2 regions of the Streptomyces sp. CA-146814 genome follow, and region 2 is predicted to be linked to the other one. Evidence: predicted binding sites of a transcription regulator. Region 2 holds the regulator's gene; the other holds the start of a gene.

Region 1 (9,595 bases), 1.9 Mb from region 2:
CTCGGAGTACGCCTGGTGGGCCGCCAGCGCCGAGCCCTTGCCGGTGAGGGCGTCGCGGCGCAGCGAGGGCACGGTGGAGAGGTCGCGCCGCAGGGCCGCCGGGGCCGGTCCGTGGATCTCGTCGATCTGCTGGTCGACCCGGGCGGTGCGGGTGAGGCGGCTCTCGGCACCGGCCTCGCCGTCATCGGCGCGGCCGCCCGCGATGTACGCGGTGACGGCGTCCCGCTCGTCGGCGAGGGAGTGGGCCAGGGTGACGGCCTGCCGGTTCAGCTCGGAGAGGGTCACCAGCCGCTGGGACTCGGCCAGATCGGTGGAGGCGCTCATCGCGGCGGGGGCGCCCGCCGCGATGACGATGACCCCGACGACGGCGACACCGGCGACCAGCCGGCTCCGTACCCGTACGGTCCGCTTGGTGGCGACGGGAGCCGGAGGCGTCGCCCCGGAACCGTCGCGCGTGCTGCCCTTGCTCCGCGGCCGCTTCTTCTGCACCGGTGCTCGCAATCTTGACTCGTCCACCCTTGAAGCAGAGGTGACGCTCGGTCACATAGAAGGACCCCCCGCTCCTGGTACGGCTTCTGACCATTCCAGTGCTTTTGAGAGGGGGGCGCGCATCAACCGCTCCGCCACTCGAACGAGTGAACATCACTCTTGAGTTGGCGAACAAGTTTCCCCACGTGCGCCCCTGACCATGCATAGGGCGCGGGGTGGAACTTCGGCGCGGCCTTTGGCAAGATGCCCGCCCGCACTCCCCGGAGCCCCGCCCTCCGCGTACCGGGCCCGCGTTGACCTGCTGGTACGGCTGGAAACCGTTCCCGTGCGGGCTCGGTGAAGGCCTCGTGCAGACTGGCCCCATGCGCCTCGAACTCGTCACCGTCCCCGGCGATCCCGAACGCCCCAACGAGGACTGGGTGTCGGCTGCCCTCCCGGCGTCCGGCCAGGGGGGAGCGCTGGTGGTGCTGGACGGGGTCACGCCGCCGGAGGGGGACGACGGTTGTGTGCACTCCGTCCCGTGGTTCACCGCCCGGCTGGGCGGCGCACTGGTGGAACTGTCGGGTTCACGGCGAGATATGGACCTGGCCGAGATTCTGTCGGCGTCCATCCGGCGCACCGCCGACGCCCACCGGGCGACCTGTGACCTTTCTCACGTACGTACGCCTCAGGCGACCGTGGCCCTGGCGCGTTGGGGCGAACACGCGATCGAGTACCTGGTGCTCTCCGACGCGGCGCTCCTGCTGGAGGCGCCGGACGGCACGGTCCGGGCGGTCCTGGACGACCGCCTCGACCGGTTGCCGCCGGGTTCGCTGGCCTCGGCGGCGACGGTCGACGGTCTGCTGCGGAACAAGGAGGGCGGCTTCTTCACCGCCGCCGCCGACCCGGCGGTGGCGGCACGCGCGGTGACCGGCACCGTCCCGGCCGATGAGGTCCGGTCGCTGGCCGGGCTGACGGACGGGGCGAGCCGGTGGACGGAGGTGTTCCGCGAGGGCGACTGGGCGGACGCGCTGGAGCTGCTGCGCAAGGCGGGTCCGCGGGGGCTGATCGATCGCGTACGGGAGCTGGAGGCGGCCGACGCGGCCGCCGGGCGCGTACGGCTGCGGCGGAGCAAGACGCATGACGACGCGACGGCGGTGTTCGTGGAGCTGTAGGGGCCGGCCCCCGGACGGGCCGTCACTCCTCCGCGCGGCTGTTCAGCTGGTGCAGCAGCCGGGCCAGTTCGGCCACCTCGGCCCGGTCCCAGGCGGCCAGCTTGCGGACGTACTGCCCGCGCCGGGCGTCGCGGACGCTGCGGAAGCGGGCGAGGCCCTCGTCGGTCAGCCGGACGAGCCAGGCGCGGCCGTCCGCCGGATCGGGTTCGCGGGCGACCAGCCCGAGGTTCTCCAGCGCCCGCAGCTGACGGCTCATGGTGGCCTTGCCGACGCCGAAGTAGGCGGCCAGCTCGGTGGCCCGCTGTCGGCCGGCCGACTCCAGGCGGACGAGCAAGCCGTAGGCGGCGGGCTCCAGTTCGGGGTGGACCTCGCGGGCCATCTCGCCGGAGCTGGCCCGCGCGCGACGCAGGAAGACCGCCAGCTCACGTTCCAGCGCCAGGAATTCGTGGTCCACACCAGTTCCGGCAGTCGCGCCCGGCTCCCGCGCGCTCTCGCTCCCGTGCACGTCAGCACCCCTCGTACGGTTTCCTGCCGATGAAAGTTTCTGCCGCGGCCGGTCAACGCCGCAGCTCGGCCAGTATTTCGCAGGCGTAGACCAACGGCGGCGGCCAGGCCCTCTTCCGTACGCCGGGTCTACGTGCGTAGCGTCGTTGCCGGACCATACGTATGACATGAGCACGCCACGACTGTGGACACCCGTCACCCCACCCCGGAGGCACACCCATGCCCCTGCACCGCCACAGATCCGGCCCCTCCCGCCGCTCGCGCCTCACCGTCGGCGGCGCCCTCTTAGCCGCGCTCGCCCTCCTCCTGACCCTGCCGGGCGCCGCCACCGCGGCCGACGCCGACAGCGCCACCGCGCCACCCGCCCGCGGCACCGCCAGGATGGGCCAGGGCGTCATCGAGCACGACGGCCAGGGCGGGCTGCCCCGCGACCCCCGGGTCGTCCAGACCGAGGGCGTGGACGTCAGCAGCCACCAGGGCAACGTGGCCTGGCAGACCCTGTGGAACAGCGGGGTGAAGTGGGCCTACGTGAAAGCCACCGAGGGGACGTACTACAAGAACCCCTACTTCCCGCAGCAGTACAACGGCTCCTACAACGTCGGCATGATCCGCGGCGCGTACCATTTCGCCACCCCGAACACCGCGAGCGGCGCCGCGCAGGCCAACTTCTTCGTGGACAACGGCGGCGGCTGGTCCCGGGACGGCCGGACCCTGCCCGGCGTGCTCGACATCGAGTGGAACCCGTACGGCGCCCAGTGCTACGGCCTCAGCCAGGCCGGAATGGTCAACTGGATCCGGGACTTCACGAACACCTACCGGGCCCGCACCGGCCGGGACGCGGTCATCTACACCGCGACCAGCTGGTGGAAGGACTGCACCGGCAACAACGCGAGCTTCGGCGCCACCAACCCGCTCTGGGTGGCCCGGTACAACACGACGGTCGGCGAGCTGCCGGCCGGCTGGCCCGTCCACACGATGTGGCAGTACACCTCGACCGGCCCGATCGTCGGCGACCACAACCGCTTCAACGGCGCGCTCGACCGCGTCCAAGCGCTGGCCAACGGCTGACCCCCGCCCGAGCCCACCCCGGTGACGTCACCGCAGGTCACCGGGGTTTCGCGCTGCCCTGCACCCCACTATGCACTCGATGTATACGCGCTATGTATAGTCCTCGGCGTACCGCACACCTGTGCGGAGATTTCCGCGCAGAGGAGTGGCGTGCCCGTGTCCAACAAGATGACCCTGCTCGGGGGCGGGTTGGCCGCCGCCCTCGTGACGACGCTCACACTGGCCCTCAGCGGATGCTCGATGGAGACGACGGCTCCGGGCTCGGCGCGGCAGGACGCGGCGTCCGACGCCAAGGGCACTTTCGGCCGGGCGGACTGCCGTAAGGCGAAGTGCATCGCGCTCACGTTCGACGCCGGGCCGGGTAAGGACACCCCGAAGCTGCTGGACATCCTGAAGGAGAAGAAGGTCCACGCGACCTTCTTCCTGCTCGGCGAGCACCACGTCCTCAAGCACCCGGAGACCGTGCGGCGCATCCAGGACGAGGGCCACGAGGTGGCCAACCACACCTGGACGCACAAGATCCTCACCGACCAGGAGCCGGACGAGATACGGGCCGAGCTGGAGAAGACCCAGGTGGCGATCGAGAAGGTGACGGGGAAGAAGCCCCGGCTGATGCGCCCGCCGCAGGGCCGCACCGACGACAAGGTCTCCGAGATCAGCAAGGAGCTGGGGCTCTCGCAGGTGCTGTGGAGCGCCACCGCGAAGGACTACTCGACCAACGACTCCGCGCTGATCGAGAAGCGGATCCTGGACCAGGCGGGCAGGGACGGCATCATCCTGCTCCACGACATATACAAGGGCACTGTGCCCGCCGTGCCGGGGATCATCGACGCGCTCCAGAAGGACGGCTACACCTTCGTGACCGTCCCGGAGCTGATGGCCCCGGCGGTGCCGGAGCCGGGCACCATCTACCGTCCCTGAGGGCTCCCGGGAAAAGCGGAACGGCCCGCTCCCGTTGACTCGGGAAGCGGGCCGTCCGTACCGGCCGTGCACCTGGGGCCTCTCGTTCGGATCAGGCCGGATCAGGGAGCGGGGTCCGGTGCGTGCAGCTGCAAGGCGGAGGAGGGAGTCGACGCAGTGGGGTCTCCCCTGCTCGAGCTCGTCCGAGAGCTCGGGGAAGTCGGCGACCGACGACAACGCCGCAGATGTGCGTGCCGGGGCACGCGAGCCCGGCCTGATCCGAACGAGAGGCCCTGTGCCACGCCCGTCACTGCGTGGCGGTCAGGCCGCGGCCGGGATCCTTTCCGCCGGGGCCGAGGCCGGGGCGAGGGCGATCTCCAGGACCTGGCGGACGTCGGTGACCGGGTGGACGTCCAGCTTCTCCAGCACCTCGGCCGGGACGTCGTCCAGGTCGGCCTCGTTGCGCTGCGGGATCACCACGGTGGTGATGCCCGCACGGTGGGCTGCCAGCAGCTTCTGCTTCAGGCCGCCGATCGGCAGGACGCGCCCGGTCAGCGAGACCTCACCGGTCATCGCCACATCCGTACGGACGAGGCGTCCGGAGAGCAGCGAGGCCAGCGCGGTCGTGAGCGTGATGCCCGCGCTCGGGCCGTCCTTCGGCACCGCACCGGCCGGGAAGTGGATGTGCACACCCCGGTCCTTGAGGTCCGCGACCGGCAGCTCCAGCTCCGCGCCGTGCGACCGCAGGAAGCTCAGCGCGATCTGCGCCGACTCCTTCATGACGTCGCCGAGCTGACCGGTCAGGGTCAGTCCGGACGCGCCGGTCTCGGGGTCCGCGAGCGACGCCTCGACGAAGAGGACGTCACCGCCCGCGCCGGTCACCGCGAGCCCGGTGGCCACACCCGGCACCGCGGTGCGCCGCTCGGCCGGGTCCTGAGCGGACTCGGGCACGTGGTGCGGGCGCCCGATGAGACCGCGCAGGTCCGCGTCGGTCACCGTGAACGGCAGCTCGCGGTCGCCCAGTTCGTGCTGGGCCGCGACCTTGCGGAGCAGCCGGGCGACGGCCCGCTCCAGATTCCGTACGCCGGCTTCGCGGGTGTACTCGCCGGCCAGCTTGCGCAGCGCCGACTCCTCCAGGGCGACCTCGTCCTTCTCCAGGCCCGCTCGCTCCAGCTGGCGCGGAAGCAGGTGGTCCCGGGCGATGACGACCTTCTCGTCCTCGGTGTAGCCGTCGAGCCGGACCAGCTCCATGCGGTCGAGCAGCGCCTCCGGGATGGATTCGAGGACGTTGGCGGTGGCGAGGAAGACGACGTCGCTGAGGTCGAGTTCGACCTCCAGGTAGTGGTCGCGGAACGTGTGGTTCTGGGCCGGGTCGAGGACTTCGAGGAGGGCTGCGGCCGGGTCGCCCCGGAAGTCGGAGCCGACCTTGTCGATCTCGTCGAGCAGGACGACCGGGTTCATCGAACCGGCCTCCTTGATCGCCCGCACGATGCGTCCGGGAAGAGCACCCACGTACGTACGCCGGTGGCCCCGGATCTCCGCCTCGTCCCGGACACCGCCGAGCGCGACCCGGACGAACTCACGGCCCATGGCGTGCGCGACGGACTCCCCGAGCGAGGTCTTGCCGACACCGGGCGGACCGACGAGCGCGAGCACGGCACCGCCACGCCGCCCGCCGACCACACCGAGCCCCCGGTCGGCACGCCGCTTGCGCACCGCGAGGTACTCGGTGATCCGCTCCTTCACATCGGCGAGACCGGCGTGCTCGGCGTCCAGGACGGCCCGGGCGCCACGGATGTCGTAGGCGTCCTCGGTGCGCTCGTTCCACGGCAGTTCGAGGACGGTGTCCAGCCAGGTGCGGATCCACGAGCCCTCGGGCGACTGGTCACTGGACCGCTCCAGCTTCTCGACCTCCTTGAGCGCGGCCGTCCGGACGTGCTCGGGCAGATCGGCGGCCTCGACGCGGGCCCGGTAGTCGTCGGACTCGTCCTCCGGGTCGCCGTTGAGCTCGGAGAGCTCCTTGCGTACGGCGTCCAGCTGGCGGCGCAGCAGGAACTCGCGCTGCTGCTTGTCCACGCCCTCCTGGACGTCCTTGGCGATGGACTCGGCGACATCCTGCTCGGCGAGGTGCTCGCCCAGCCACTGGATGGCGAGCTTCAGCCGCGCGACGGGGTCCACGGTCTCCAGGAGCTGGACCTTCTGCGCGGTGGTCAGGAACGGGGAGTATCCGGAGTTGTCGGCGAGCGCCGAGATGTCCTCGATCTGCTGGACCCGGTCCACGACCTGCCAGGCGCCGCGCTTCTTCAGCCAGCTGGTGGCGAGCGCCTTGTACTCCTTGGCCAGCTCGGCGGCCGAACCCGGCAGCGGCTCGGGCACGACGACATCGATCACGGTGCCCTCGACCCAGAGCGCCCGCCCCGGCCCACTGGTCCCGGCCCCGATCCGGACCCGGTCCCGCGCCCGGATGAGCGCCCCCGGGTCACCGTCGCTCAGACGTCCGACCTGCTCGACGGTCCCGAGGACACCGGTCCCCGTGTACGTCCCGTCGATCCGCGGGACCAGCAGCACCTCGGGCTTCCCGCCACCGGGACGGGCGGCGGCCTGCGCGGCCTCGACGGCGGCGCGCACCTCGGTGTCGGACAGGTCCAGCGGCACCACCATGCCGGGCAGGACGACCTCGTCGTCGAGCGGCAGCACGGGCAGGTCGATCGGTGTGAACGCCTTGGACTCGGTAGTCATGATCTCCCCTTCGGCAGGCAAGTTGAGCTATGTGGACTCAATGCTTGTGAGCCGCCGAATGTTCCCCGGGTGCTGTTCGCTGTGAGCGATCAGGGCCCGGAGGCCTGGTGAGCGCTCTGTCCACGGGAGCGTCGGACGCGGAACGGCTATTCCCCGGGCCGCTCTCCCCGCTGGGTGAACCTCCCCGGTGAACCTCGGTGAACCGGATACGGTCCGGCGGGCGATAGGGAGGGTGTGAGGCTGTTGCGCCCTGCGGGGGGAGACCGGGATGACGGTACGGAGACGGAGAGCGACGACGCGGCATTGGTGCGCGCCGTGGCACATGGCGACGCGGAGGCGCTCGGCGCGCTCTACGACCGGCATGCGGGCTGGCTGCACGCCCGGCTCGCCCGGCGGTGCGGGGACGCGGAGACCGTGCGCGAAGTCCTCCAGGACACGTTCGTGACCGTCTGGCGCTCGGCCGGCTCGCACCGGGGCGCGCAGGTCGGCGGGTGGCTGTGGGTGATCGCCTCGCGCCGGCTCGTCGACGCCCTGCGGGCGGGCGCCCGCGCCGACCGGGCACCGAGCGCGGTGCCGGAGGCCGTCGCCCCCTCCGCCGAGGACCGGGTGCTGGCGGGCCTGGAGTACGGGGACGTGGGCACCGCGCTGGCCGGGATCTCACCGGAGCTGCGCGAGGTCCTGCGCGCCACGGTCGTGGACGGCCTGTCGACAAGGGAGGCGGCCGCGCTGCTCGGCATTCCCGAAGGCACGGTGAAGACCCGCGCGATGCGGGCCCGGCGCGAGCTGCGGGCCGCGCTGGAACGGCTGGCGCCGGACGGCGAAGCGCTGGGAGGTACGGCATGAGGCGGCAGGGTTCCGGTCCGGGGCCGGACTGGCACGTGGGCGGGGAGCTGGCCGCGCGGTACGCCGCCGGTACGGCTGCCGAGAGCGATGCCTGGTCCCTGGAGAAGCATGTCGAGGCGTGCGGTGCCTGCGCGGCCGTGGTGTCGTCGGCGGTCCGGGCGGTGGCGGAGACCGGGGCGGTGCTGGCCGGCATCCGGGCGGCGGTGCTGGAGCGGGCTGTCCAGGAGCCCCGGGAGAGCGTCGGCTCCCGGGCGTACGCCGACACCACCACCGGCACCAGCACCAGCACCAGCACCAGCACCAGCGGCGTGACAGGCGCGGGGACCACGGGGGTGCCCCCGCGTCTGTCACGGGCCGCACGGGTCGTGTGGGCCGCCGGGCCCGCCCTGCGGGGGGCCTGGCTGGTGGCGCTCGTCTTCGTCGCCCTCGGGGCCGTCGCCCTGTCGTACGGGGCCGGGCTCGGGGCCTCGGTGCGGCCGTTGCTGCTGGTGACGGCGCCGGTGCTGCCGCTCGCCGGGGTCGCCCTGTCGTACGGTCGCCACGCCGATCCGCTGTACGAGATCGCCACCGCGACCCCGTCCGGCGGGCTGCGGCTGCTGCTGACCCGGGCCGCCGCCGTCCTCACGGTGAGCGTCCCGGCGCTGACCCTGGCCGGGGCGGTGCTGCCGGTCGCGGCGGGCGGACCGGGGGCGGCCGCCTGGCTGCTGCCGGGGCTGGCGCTGACGCTCGCGGCGCTCGCGCTGGGCAGTTTCGTCGGCAGCCGCCGGGGGGCGGCTGCCGTCGGCGGAGCCTGGCTGGCCTTCGTCGTCGCTCCTGCCGCCGCCACCGGACCGGCCGGTGCGGCGCTGATGGCGGGAGCCGCCCCGTACTTCGCCGGATCCTCCGTGCAAGGCGGCTGGGCCGCCGGGGCCGTGGCGTGCGCGCTGCTGCTCGCCGCCCGCCGCCGCTCCTTCGACCATCTGGAGACACCGTGAGCGCCAAGGTCGCCGGCCTGACCGTCCGGCACCGCAGGAAGACCGCCCTGGACACCGTGGACCTGGACTTCGCACCAGGTGTGCACGGGCTGCTCGGGCCCAACGGGGCGGGCAAGACCTCCCTCATCCGGGTGCTGGCCACGGTCTCGCCCCCGGACGCCGGGCAGGTGGAGCTGCTCGGCCGGGAGGTCGGCCGGGGAGGAGATCACCGCGAGCGGGCCTCCGTACGGCGCCGGCTCGGCTATCTGCCGCAGGAGTTCGGCTACTACCCGGGGTTCACGGTCCGCGAGTTCGTCGGGTACGTGGCCTGGCTCAAGGAGATGGACGGGGCAGGGGTCGCGGCGGCGGTCGAGCGGGCCGTGGAACGGGTCGGGCTCGGCGAGCGGATCGACGCCAAGGTGAAGACCCTCTCCGGCGGCATGGTGCGGCGGGTCGGCATCGCCCAGGCGATCGTCAACGAACCCGCGCTCCTGCTGCTCGACGAGCCGACCGCCGGTCTCGACCCGGAGCAGCGCGTCGAGTTCCGGGCGCTGCTGCGGGAGCTGGGCCGGACCTCCACGGTGATCGTCTCCACGCATCTGGTCGAGGACGTCGCCGCGGCCTGCACCGAGGTGACCCTGATCGAGGCGGGCCGGATCGCCTACCGGGGCACCACCGCCGACCTGATCGAGTTGGGCGACACGGCGGACGGGCTCGGCGGCAACCCGATCGAACGCGGCTACACCACCGCCCTGCGCACACACCGTACGGCGGTGAGGGCGTGACGGCCACGTCGACCCCGCCCGGGTCCGTCGCCCCGCGCCGCGTCCGCCCTCCGGCGCGTGCCGCGTTCCGGGCCGAGTTGCGGCGCGGGATCGCCCCCTGGACCGCTCCGGCCGTCGCCCTGACCATCGGCGTGCCGATGATCAGCAAGGCCCCTCAGTG
Region 2 (9,595 bases):
CCGGCCATCCAGGCGTCCCTCAACGAGGCCACCGCCACCGCCACGGACGAGATCCTCACGGCCCAGCCCGGCAGCGACCGCCCGGCCAGCACCCTGCGGGAGGCCCTGGCCAACGCCCATACGGCCATCCGGCGGGGAGCCCGGATCCGGCACATCTACCAGCATCCGGCGCGCTACAGCAGCACCGTCCGGGACTACCTGTCCCAGGTCCCGGCCCAGCACCTGCAGGTACGCACCACCGAGCTGACCGTCGAACGGCTGATCATCATCGACCGCGCGGTGGCCTACATCCCCGGTTCCGCCGACCGCAACACCGCGCTGCGGATCAGCCATCCGGCTCTGGTCTCCTACCTGATCCAGGTCTACGAGGTCCTCTGGGCCCAGGCCGTCCCGCTGGCCGAGAACCACCAGGCGACCGCACCGAACGCCCCGGTCACCGCCGTCCAGCTCAGCATCGCCCGCCTCCTCACCGAAGGCCACGTCGACGACGTGGTGGCCCGCAAGATGGGCATCAGCGTCCGCACCTGCCGCTCGCACATCGCCAAGCTCATGCAGACCTTGGGCGCCACCAGCCGCACCCATCTCGGCGCGCTGCTCGTCGAGTCGGGCATCGTCGAGGCGACGGGCACCGAGCGGCCGTTACGTGCGGCTCCGGCGCGTCCGGAGGACGGCAACTAAGGGCTGTCCCGTAAATGATCTTCGTGTCGCCTTGGGCATGGTCGGTTGCCGTTCGGCCCGTCGGCTTATCCGGCGAGGGCGAGGTTGTGCATGCGGGCGATGCCGAGCATGGCGTGGTGGACGCCGTCGCCCTTGAGGCGGCAGTCGCGGAGGATCCTCCAGGTCTTCATGCGGGCGAAGACGTGCTCGACGCGGGCCCGGACCTGTTTGTGGGATTTGTTGTGCTCTTCTTTCCAGTCCGGGAGTTTGGTCTGGCCTCTCTTACGGCGGTGCGGGATGACGAGTCCGGTGCCCGGATAGCCGCCGTCGGCGATCGTGAGGGTCTTGCCGACGGCGGCTTTGGCTCCGGATTCCTCCCATGCCTTGCAGTCGTTGCGGTTCCCGGCGAGCGGCCGGCCGACCACGACGACCAGGCGGGTGTCGGCGTCGATGACGACCTGATGGTTGGTGGAGTACCGGTAGTTCTTCGACCGCTCCGCGATCGTGTGATCCCGGGTGGGGACCAGGGTGCCGTCCACGATGAGCACGGCGTCCTTCGCGAACCGCTTGCGGGGCTGGAGCGCGAGCATCGGCCCGAGGTGGTCGATGATCCGGTCCGCCGCCGACTTCGAGACCCCGAACAGCGGCGCGAGCTGCCGCATCGTCAGGTTCGTCCGCCAGTACGCCGCAACCAGCAGGACCCGGTCCTCCAGCGGAAGACTCCACGGCCGGCCCCGGCGGACCGCGTCCGCACCCTCGCGACGCAGCACCGCCACCAGCTTCCCGAAGGCGCGCGGGCTCAGCCCGGAGAACGGGGCTATCCAGGACGGCTCCGACGCCGTGATCACACCAGCCACACCAAGATCATCCCAGGCCGGTTAGGGTGCCTTCTTCGAGCCGACGGACTGGAGACGGATGATGGAGCAGGACGAGGCCCTGCAACTCGCGGTGACGTTTCTTGCGCAGAGCCAGCGCGAGGACGAGCCGCCTCTCGCCATCGACGCAGAGCGGGTCTGTGAGAGCAACGGGCTCCTGATCGTGCCCTACAACTCCGTGCAGTACCTCGCCTCGCGTGATGCGAGAGAGCAACTGCTCGACTGCTGGCCCATCCTCGTCGACCTTGCCCGCGGAGACGTGCGATTCGGGAGCCTGGACGAGCGACATCTGTGGAGGAACCCGAGCGCCTGACAGCTGTCCGCACCACAGATACGGGACAGCCCTTAGCCTCGTCCAGGGGCATACCGAAACCTACGGGGGGCCGAGGCATGTGCACGACGGCGGAGAGCACGGACAGAGCGGGGGCCGTCCACGGTCTCTGCGAGCCCGCCATGAGCCTCTACGCGACGGCTCTGCGCGAAGGCCGCCTGCCCCGGACGGACTTCGCCGAGGCATCCTGCCTGTTCGAGCGCGGCCTGGTCCACCCGGACCCGGACGACGAGCGGTGGGTACGCCCCGTACCGGCGTCGGCCGCGCTCACGCGGCTGCTCAGACCCTTCGCGCAGGAGGTCTTCGAACGCCTCGACACCACGGCCGCGCTCGTCGACGCCCTCCTGCCGCTGACCGCGATCGCCGACCGGGAACCGCGCCCGGCGATCACCGTCATCGAAGGGCGGGAGCGCGTCATGGCAGCCCTGGGCGAGGCCTCCCGGGCCGCCCGGGACGAGGTCCTCACCGCACAGCCGGGCGGCAACCGCCTCGCCCACAGCATGCGGCAGGGCCTCACGAACGCCCGGGCCGTCATCGCGGCCGGCGGCCGGATGCGCCACCTCTACCAGCACCCCGTGCGCTACAACACGCGTTTCACGGAGTACCTGGACCAACTCCCCCCGGGCCACCTCGAAGTCCGCACCATGGAACAGGCCATCGACCGCCTGATCGTCTTCGACCGCACGGTCGCCTACGTCCCCGCCGCCCCCGGCAACGACACCGCCCTGGAGATCCGCCACCCGGCCCTGGTCCGCTACCTGGTCCACGTCTACGAGGTCCTCTGGGCCCAGGCCACCCCGTACGACGACCCCCTCCCGACCGCACTCCCCGGCACCCCCCTCACCGCCGTCCAGCTCAGCATCGCCCGCCTCCTCACCGAAGGCCACGTCGACGAGGTCGTCGCCCGGAAGATGGGCATCAGCGTCCGCACCTGCCGCTCCCACATCGCCAGACTCATGCACACCCTCGGCGCCACCAGCCGCACCCACCTCGGCGCCCTGCTCGCCCACTCCGGCATCGCGAGAGCCGGCCACGGCGGCACCTGAAACGCACGGCGGGGCCGGAAGAGCATCCGCTCCTCCGGCCCCGCCGCGCAAAGCCGCGTGCAACCGCACAAGACGTGCGCGACACACAAGGCGTGCGCCGCTCCTACTCCCCCGTCGCCCTCTTCGGCTTGGGCCGCCACACCACCAGCGCGCTGGTCTGCTGCACGTCCTGGTACGGCACGAGGTCGCGGCGGTACGAGGCGTGCACCTGGGCCTCGCGCTGCTGCATGGCGACCGCCGCGCCGTCCACCGCCGCCGAGAGTTCGGCGACGCGCTGCTGGAGCGCGGCCACCTGGTTCTCCAGCTCGATGATGCGCTTGATGCCCGCCAGGTTGATGCCCTCGTCCTGCGACAGCTGCTGCACGGTGCGCAGCAGCTCGATGTCGCGGGCCGAGTAGCGGCGGCCGCGGCCGGCCGTGCGGTCCGGGGAGACCAGGCCGAGACGGTCGTACTGGCGCAGCGTCTGCGGGTGCAGGCCCGAGAGCTGGGCCGCGATCGAGATCACGTACACCGGTGATTCATCGGTCAGCTGGTACGGATTGCGTCGACGGCCGTCCATCTCAAGCTCCCTTCGCGGCCTGGAACAGTTCCGCCCGCGGATCCTCGTCCGCGGTCGCCTTGCGGTAGGCCTCCAGTGCGTCCCGGCCTTCCTGGCCGAGGTCCGTGGGGACCGCGACCTCCACGGTGACCAGCAGGTCGCCGCGGGTGCCGTCCTTGCGGACCGCACCCTTGCCCCGGGCGCGCATCGTACGCCCGTTCGGGGTGCCGGCGGGCAGTTTCAGGGTGACCGGGGGTCCGCCGAGGGTGGGGACCTTCACCTCGCCGCCGAGCGTCGCCTCCGGGAAGGTGACGGGCACGGTGACCGTGAGGTTGTCGCCCTTGCGCCCGAAGACCGGGTGGGCGCCGACGTGGACGACGACGTACAGATCGCCGGCCGGACCGCCGCGCTCGCCCGGTCCGCCCTTGCCGCGCAGCCGGATCCGCTGGCCGTCCGAGACGCCCGCCGGGATCCTGACCTGCATCGTGCGGGCCGACTTGGCCCGGCCGCTGCCGTGGCAGACCTCGCACGGGTCCTGGGCGATGAGGCCCCGGCCCTTGCAGTCCACGCACGGGTCGGTGAGCGAGAAGCCGCCGCCGGTGCCGCGCGAGACCTGGCCGGTGCCGACGCAGGTCGGGCAGACCCTGGGGGTGCCGTTCTTGTCGCCGGTGCCGGAACACGCCTTGCAGGGCGCCTGGCTGGACATCCGCAGCGGGACCGTGGCCCCGTCGACCGCCTCGGTGAAGCTGAGCGTCACCTCGGACTCGATGTCCTGGCCGCGCCGCGGCTGGACCCGGGTGCCGGTACCGCCGCGGTTGAACAGCCCGCCGAAGACGTCGCCGAGACCGCCTCCTCCGCCGCCGCCGAACCCGCCGCCCGCACCGCCCTGTCCGCCGCCCGGGGCGCCTCCGCCGAAGAGGTCGCCCAGGTCGAAGTTGAAGTTGCCGCCCGCACCACCGGGGCCGGCGCGGAAGCCACCGTTGCCGAAGAGGGCGCGCGCCTCGTCGTACTCCTTGCGCCGCTTGGTGTCGCCGAGGACGTCGTTCGCCTCGGAGATCTCCTTGAAGCGCTCCTCCGCCTTGGCGTCACCCTTGTTGGCGTCCGGGTGGAACTCGCGGGCGAGCTTGCGGTACGCCTTCTTGATCTCGGCGTCGGTGGCGTCCTTGGGGACGCCGAGGACCTTGTAGTAGTCCTTCTCGACGAAGTCCTTCGTGCTCATCGACGTCCCTCCTTCCGGACGATCGGCGCGGCGGCCGACCCGTGGGCCGGCCGCCGGACCGGTCGGTGTGCACCGCGGTGGTCGGACGTGGTGTCGTCAGACCTCCTCGGTGCCACCGCTCTCCTCGTCGTCTGTCTTCTCTTCCTTGGCCGCCGCGGGCGTGGCGCCCGGCTGCGGCTCGGCGACGGCCACCCGCGCGGGGCGGATGGTGCGCTCGCCGATGCGATACCCCGGCTGGAGGATCGCCACGCAGGTCGTCTCGGTGACGTCCGGCGCGTAGCTGTGCATCAGGGCCTCGTGGATCGTCGGGTCGAAGGGCTCGCCCTCCTTGCCGAACTGCTGGAGGCCCAACTTCGCGACGACCGTCTCCAGCGATTCGGCGACCGACTTGAAGCCGCCGAGCAGCTCGCCGTGCTCCCGTGCGCGGCCGACGTCGTCGAGTACGGGAAGGAGCTCGGACAGGAGGTTCGCGACGGCGATCTCCTTGACCGTGACCCGGTCCCGCTCCACGCGGCGACGGTAGTTCTGGTATTCGGCCTGGAGCCGCTGGAGGTCCGCGGTGCGCTCGCCGAGCGCCGTACGAACCTGGTCCAGCTGGGCCGTCAGGCCGGCGGTCTTGTCGGTGTCCCCGGCCGGGGCCGCCGCCTCCTCCTCGGAGGGGTCGGCAGCCTTCGGCTCGGCGTCATCAGGGGTGGCGCCGGAGGGGACGTCGGGCTTCTCCTCGAAGCCCGGGGTCTCCTCGGTCACGCCGCACCGCCCTTGGTGTCCTTCTCGTCGTCCACGATCTCGGCGTCGACGACATCGTCATCGGCCTTGCCCTGGGCGTCGCCCGGAGCCTCGGCACCCGGCGTCGCGCCTTCGGCCTGGGCGTTGGCGTACATCGCCTGGCCCAGCTTCTGGGAGACGGCGGCGACCTTCTCGGTGGCCGTACGGATCTCGGCGGTGTCCTCGCCCTTGAGCTTCTCCTTCAGCTCGCCGACAGCGGTCTCCACCTCCGTCTTGACGTCCGCGGGGACCTTGTCCTCGTTGTCCTTGAGGAACTTCTCCGTCTGGTAGACGAGCTGCTCGCCCTGGTTGCGCGACTCGGCGGCCTCGCGGCGGGCGTGGTCCTCCTCCGCGTACTTCTCGGCCTCTTCGCGCATCCGGTTGACCTCGTCCTTCGGCAGCGAGGAGCCGCCGGTGACGGTCATCTTCTGCTCCTTGCCGGTGCCGAGGTCCTTGGCGGCGACGTGCATGATGCCGTTGGCGTCGATGTCGAAGGCGACCTCGATCTGCGGCACACCGCGCGGGGCCGGCGGCAGACCGGTCAGCTCGAACATCCCGAGCTTCTTGTTGTACGCCGCGATCTCGCGCTCGCCCTGGTAGACCTGGATCTGCACGGACGGCTGGTTGTCCTCGGCCGTCGTGAAGATCTCGGAACGCTTGGTCGGGATCGTGGTGTTGCGCTCGATGAGCTTGGTCATGATCCCTCCCTTGGTCTCGATGCCGAGGGAGAGCGGGGTGACGTCGAGGAGCAGGACGTCCTTGACCTCGCCCTTGAGGACACCGGCCTGGAGCGAGGCGCCGATGGCGACGACCTCGTCCGGGTTCACACCCTTGTTGGCGTCCTGGCCACCGGTCAGCTCCTTGACGAGCTCGGCGACGGCCGGCATACGGGTGGAGCCACCGACGAGAACGACGTGGTCGATCTCGGAGAGCTGGATGCCCGCGTCCTTGATGACGTTGTGGAACGGGGTCTTGCAGCGGTCCAGGAGGTCCGAGGTCAGCTGCTGGAACTGCGAGCGCGTGAGCTTCTCGTCCAGGTGCAGCGGGCCCTCGGCGGACGCCGTGATGTAGGGCAGGTTGATCGTGGTCTCGGTCGAGGACGAGAGCTCGATCTTCGCCTTCTCCGCGGCCTCGCGGAGACGCTGGAGAGCCATCTTGTCCTTGGACAGGTCCACGCCGTGCCCGTTGGCGAACTGCTTCACCAGGTAGTCGACGACGCGCTGGTCCCAGTCGTCACCACCGAGGTGGTTGTCACCGTTGGTGGCCTTCACCTCGACGACGCCGTCACCGATCTCCAGGAGCGACACGTCGAAGGTGCCGCCACCGAGGTCGAAGACGAGGATCGTCTGGTCGTCCTTGTCCAGGCCGTACGCCAGCGCGGCGGCGGTCGGCTCGTTGACGATGCGCAGGACGTTGAGGCCCGCGATCTCACCGGCCTCCTTGGTCGCCTGACGCTCGGAGTCGTTGAAGTACGCCGGGACGGTGATGACCGCGTCGGTCACCTTCTCGCCCAGGTACGACTCGGCGTCGCGCTTCAGCTTCTGCAGGATGAAGGCGCTCATCTGCTGCGGGTTGAAGCTCTTGCCGTCGAGGTCGATCTTCCAGTCCGTGCCCATGTGGCGCTTGACGGAGCGGATGGTCCTGTCGACGTTGGTGACCGCCTGGCGCTTGGCCACCTCGCCGACGAGCACCTCGCCGTTCTTGGCGAAGGCGACGACGGACGGCGTGGTCCTGGCGCCTTCGGCGTTGGTGATGACGGTGGGCTCGCCGCCTTCGAGAACGCTGACGACGGAGTTAGTCGTGCCCAGGTCGATGCCGACCGCACGTGCCATTTCAATTCCTCCAACTGACTACTTGAGTGGATCTGACTCAAGAATGCACGACACCGGCGCAGGAGTCAACAGACCTGAGTCGACCCCACTCAACTTAAGTGCCGATGTACGTCACCATCGCGCCGCTCCCCCGCCCCACCATCCCACCGTGGGATCGTTCTGTCACAAAATGCCGCGAGACGGGCGCAACCGTCATCGATCGGCTGGTACGGGCACACCATCAGGCACTCCATCAGGCACTCCATAGGCACTCCATCGGACTCCGAACCCCGGGCGGGCGCGATGCGGAACGCGAGACAGCGGCGCGTGCGACAGAAGAACCAGAGGAAGAAGCAGCGGCAGAGGCAGCAGGGGCGGCACGAACAGCACATCCGGAGGGAGCAGCCCCAGCCCCGGACCGAAGCCGTGGCCGCCCCCCGGACGCCCCCGCCCGCTCCGCCACCGCCCCCGCCCTCGCCCCCGTACGCCACCGAGCCCCCCGCCCCCCGAAGGCACGCCCCGCACCCCACCGGCACCGCCCGAGGCCACTTCCCCTCCCGGCCCGCCGCACACCTGGCCGGCCTCACCGACCGGGCCGGCCACCTCGCGGACCGCCTCGCCCTCCGCGCATCGCCCAAAAGGGTGCTGGACCTGACGCTCGGCACCGCCCTCCTGATCGCGACCGCCCCGGCCGTCGCCCTGGGAGCCCTCGCCCTCGCACTCCGCCGGGGCCCCGGGAACGTATGGGAGCGCAGTTCCCGTACGGGGCTCGGCGGCCGGGTCTTCACGCTGCGCACCCTGCGGACCCGCCGGTTCCGGCTCGGCCTGCTCTCCCGGCTGCCGCACGTCGTCCGAGGCGACCTCTCCCTCGTAGGACCGGCTCCGCTGACCCCGGACGACCCGCGCGCGGCGTGGCCCGGGGCCCGGCAGTGGCGGCAGGAGCTGCGGCCGGGACTGACCGGACCGGCACAGGTACGGGCCCGCTCCGGCATGCCGTGGGACGACCCCGCCCTGCTGGACCAGCACTACGCAGAGCACCATGGAGTGGTACTCGACCTGGCGATCCTCGCGGAAGCCGTACGCACCACCCTGCGGACGACGCCGGGGAGAGCACGGTCAACCAAGGCACACCTGAGCGACACAGATCACCGCCCGCCCGGCTACAGCCGGGTGGACTAAGTGGATAGTGTCAGCACAGACTAATTAAGTTACTGCTTAGTAGTAGTGGGCAGTCGTAACTGGATCCCGCTCTCGCAGGCCCGAGGAGCCCCGAAATGCAACTCGCCGCGATCATCGTGTCGCTGGTGCTGACGGTCGTCGGCGTTGCGCTCATCACCCGAGCCGTCGCGCAGATCTACCGCTTCGTCCGTCTCGGACAGCCGGTACCAGCAGGCAGCCGCACCGACGACCCCAAGGCCCGCACGATCACGCTGGTCAAGGAGTTCCTCGGCCACACCCGGATGAACCGGTGGGGCATCGTCGGCTTCGCCCACTGGTTCGTCGCGATCGGCTTCCTGACGCTGCCGCCGACGCTGCTCCAGGCGTACGGTCAGCTCTTCCAGGCGGACTGGGTGCTGCCGATCATCGGCACGTTCCTGCCGTTCGAGATGTACATCGAGTTCATCGGCCTGATGACGGTCGTCGGCATCGTCGCGCTGATGGTGATCCGGCTGCTGAACCTGCCGTCCCGGGCCGGCCGCAAGTCGCGCTTCACCGGCTCGAAGGCCTGGCAGGCGTACTTCGTCGAGTACATCATCCTGATCATCGGCCTCGCGATCCTCACGCTGCGCGGCCTTGAGGGCGCGATCCACCACGTCGACAGCTACGGCGCCGCGTACTTCGTGTCGTACCCGCTGGTCCTCGCCTTCAAGGGGCTGAGCATCGGCACGCTCCAGACGCTCATCTACTTCACCGCGATGATCAAGATCGGCACCTCGCTGATCTGGATGATCACGGTCTCGCTCAACACCAACATGGGTGTCGCCTGGCACCGCTTCCTCGGCTTCCCGAACATCTGGTTCAAGCGGAACGCCGACGGCGAGGTCGCGCTCGGCGCGCTCCAGCCGATGACGTCGGGCGGCAAGGAGATCGACTTCGAGGACCCGGGCGACGACGACACCTTCGGTGTCTCCCAGGTCGAGCAGTTCACCTGGAAGGGCATCCTCGACTTCTCCACCTGCACCGAGTGCGGCCGCTGCCAGTCGCAGTGCCCCGCGTGGAACACCGGCAAGCCGCTCTCGCCGAAGCTCCTGATCATGTCGCTGCGCGACCACGCGCACGCCAAGGCGCCGTACCTGCTGGCCGGCGGCGGCAAGGACATGGAGGGCAACGAGAAGGCCACCGAGGAGCAGCT

The links. The regulator HspR, encoded in region 2, represses chaperone genes until heat shock. The targets are predictions, from matches to a motif close to TTGAGNNNNNNNNNCTCAA.
Region 1: the regulator HspR is predicted to act here: its motif matches at 6,877-6,895, upstream of lon (endopeptidase La).

The regions. Positions count from the first base shown of each region.
Region 1 covers NZ_CP192068.1:5,500,843-5,510,437, reverse strand. The annotation lists gene ACQP09_RS24845 (nitrate- and nitrite sensing domain-containing protein) at 1-489, opposite strand, end outside; gene ACQP09_RS24840 (hypothetical protein) at 852-1,643, shown strand; gene ACQP09_RS24835 (MarR family winged helix-turn-helix transcriptional regulator) at 1,666-2,148, opposite strand; gene ACQP09_RS24830 (lysozyme) at 2,367-3,215, shown strand; gene ACQP09_RS24825 (polysaccharide deacetylase family protein) at 3,384-4,136, shown strand; gene lon (endopeptidase La) at 4,437-6,854, opposite strand; gene ACQP09_RS24815 (RNA polymerase sigma factor) at 7,089-7,697, shown strand; gene ACQP09_RS24810 (zf-HC2 domain-containing protein) at 7,694-8,671, shown strand; gene ACQP09_RS24805 (ABC transporter ATP-binding protein) at 8,668-9,435, shown strand; gene ACQP09_RS24800 (hypothetical protein) at 9,432-9,595, shown strand, end outside.
Region 2 covers NZ_CP192068.1:3,612,490-3,622,084, forward strand. The annotation lists gene ACQP09_RS15945 (LuxR C-terminal-related transcriptional regulator) at 1-678, shown strand, start outside; gene ACQP09_RS15950 (transposase) at 744-1,514, opposite strand; gene ACQP09_RS15955 (YrhB domain-containing protein) at 1,573-1,845, shown strand; gene ACQP09_RS15960 (LuxR C-terminal-related transcriptional regulator) at 1,923-2,909, shown strand; gene ACQP09_RS15965 (heat shock protein transcriptional repressor HspR) at 3,013-3,468, opposite strand; gene dnaJ (molecular chaperone DnaJ) at 3,470-4,666, opposite strand; gene grpE (nucleotide exchange factor GrpE) at 4,763-5,413, opposite strand; gene dnaK (molecular chaperone DnaK) at 5,410-7,263, opposite strand; gene ACQP09_RS15985 (sugar transferase) at 7,816-8,421, shown strand; gene ACQP09_RS15990 (heterodisulfide reductase-related iron-sulfur binding cluster) at 8,517-9,595, shown strand, end outside.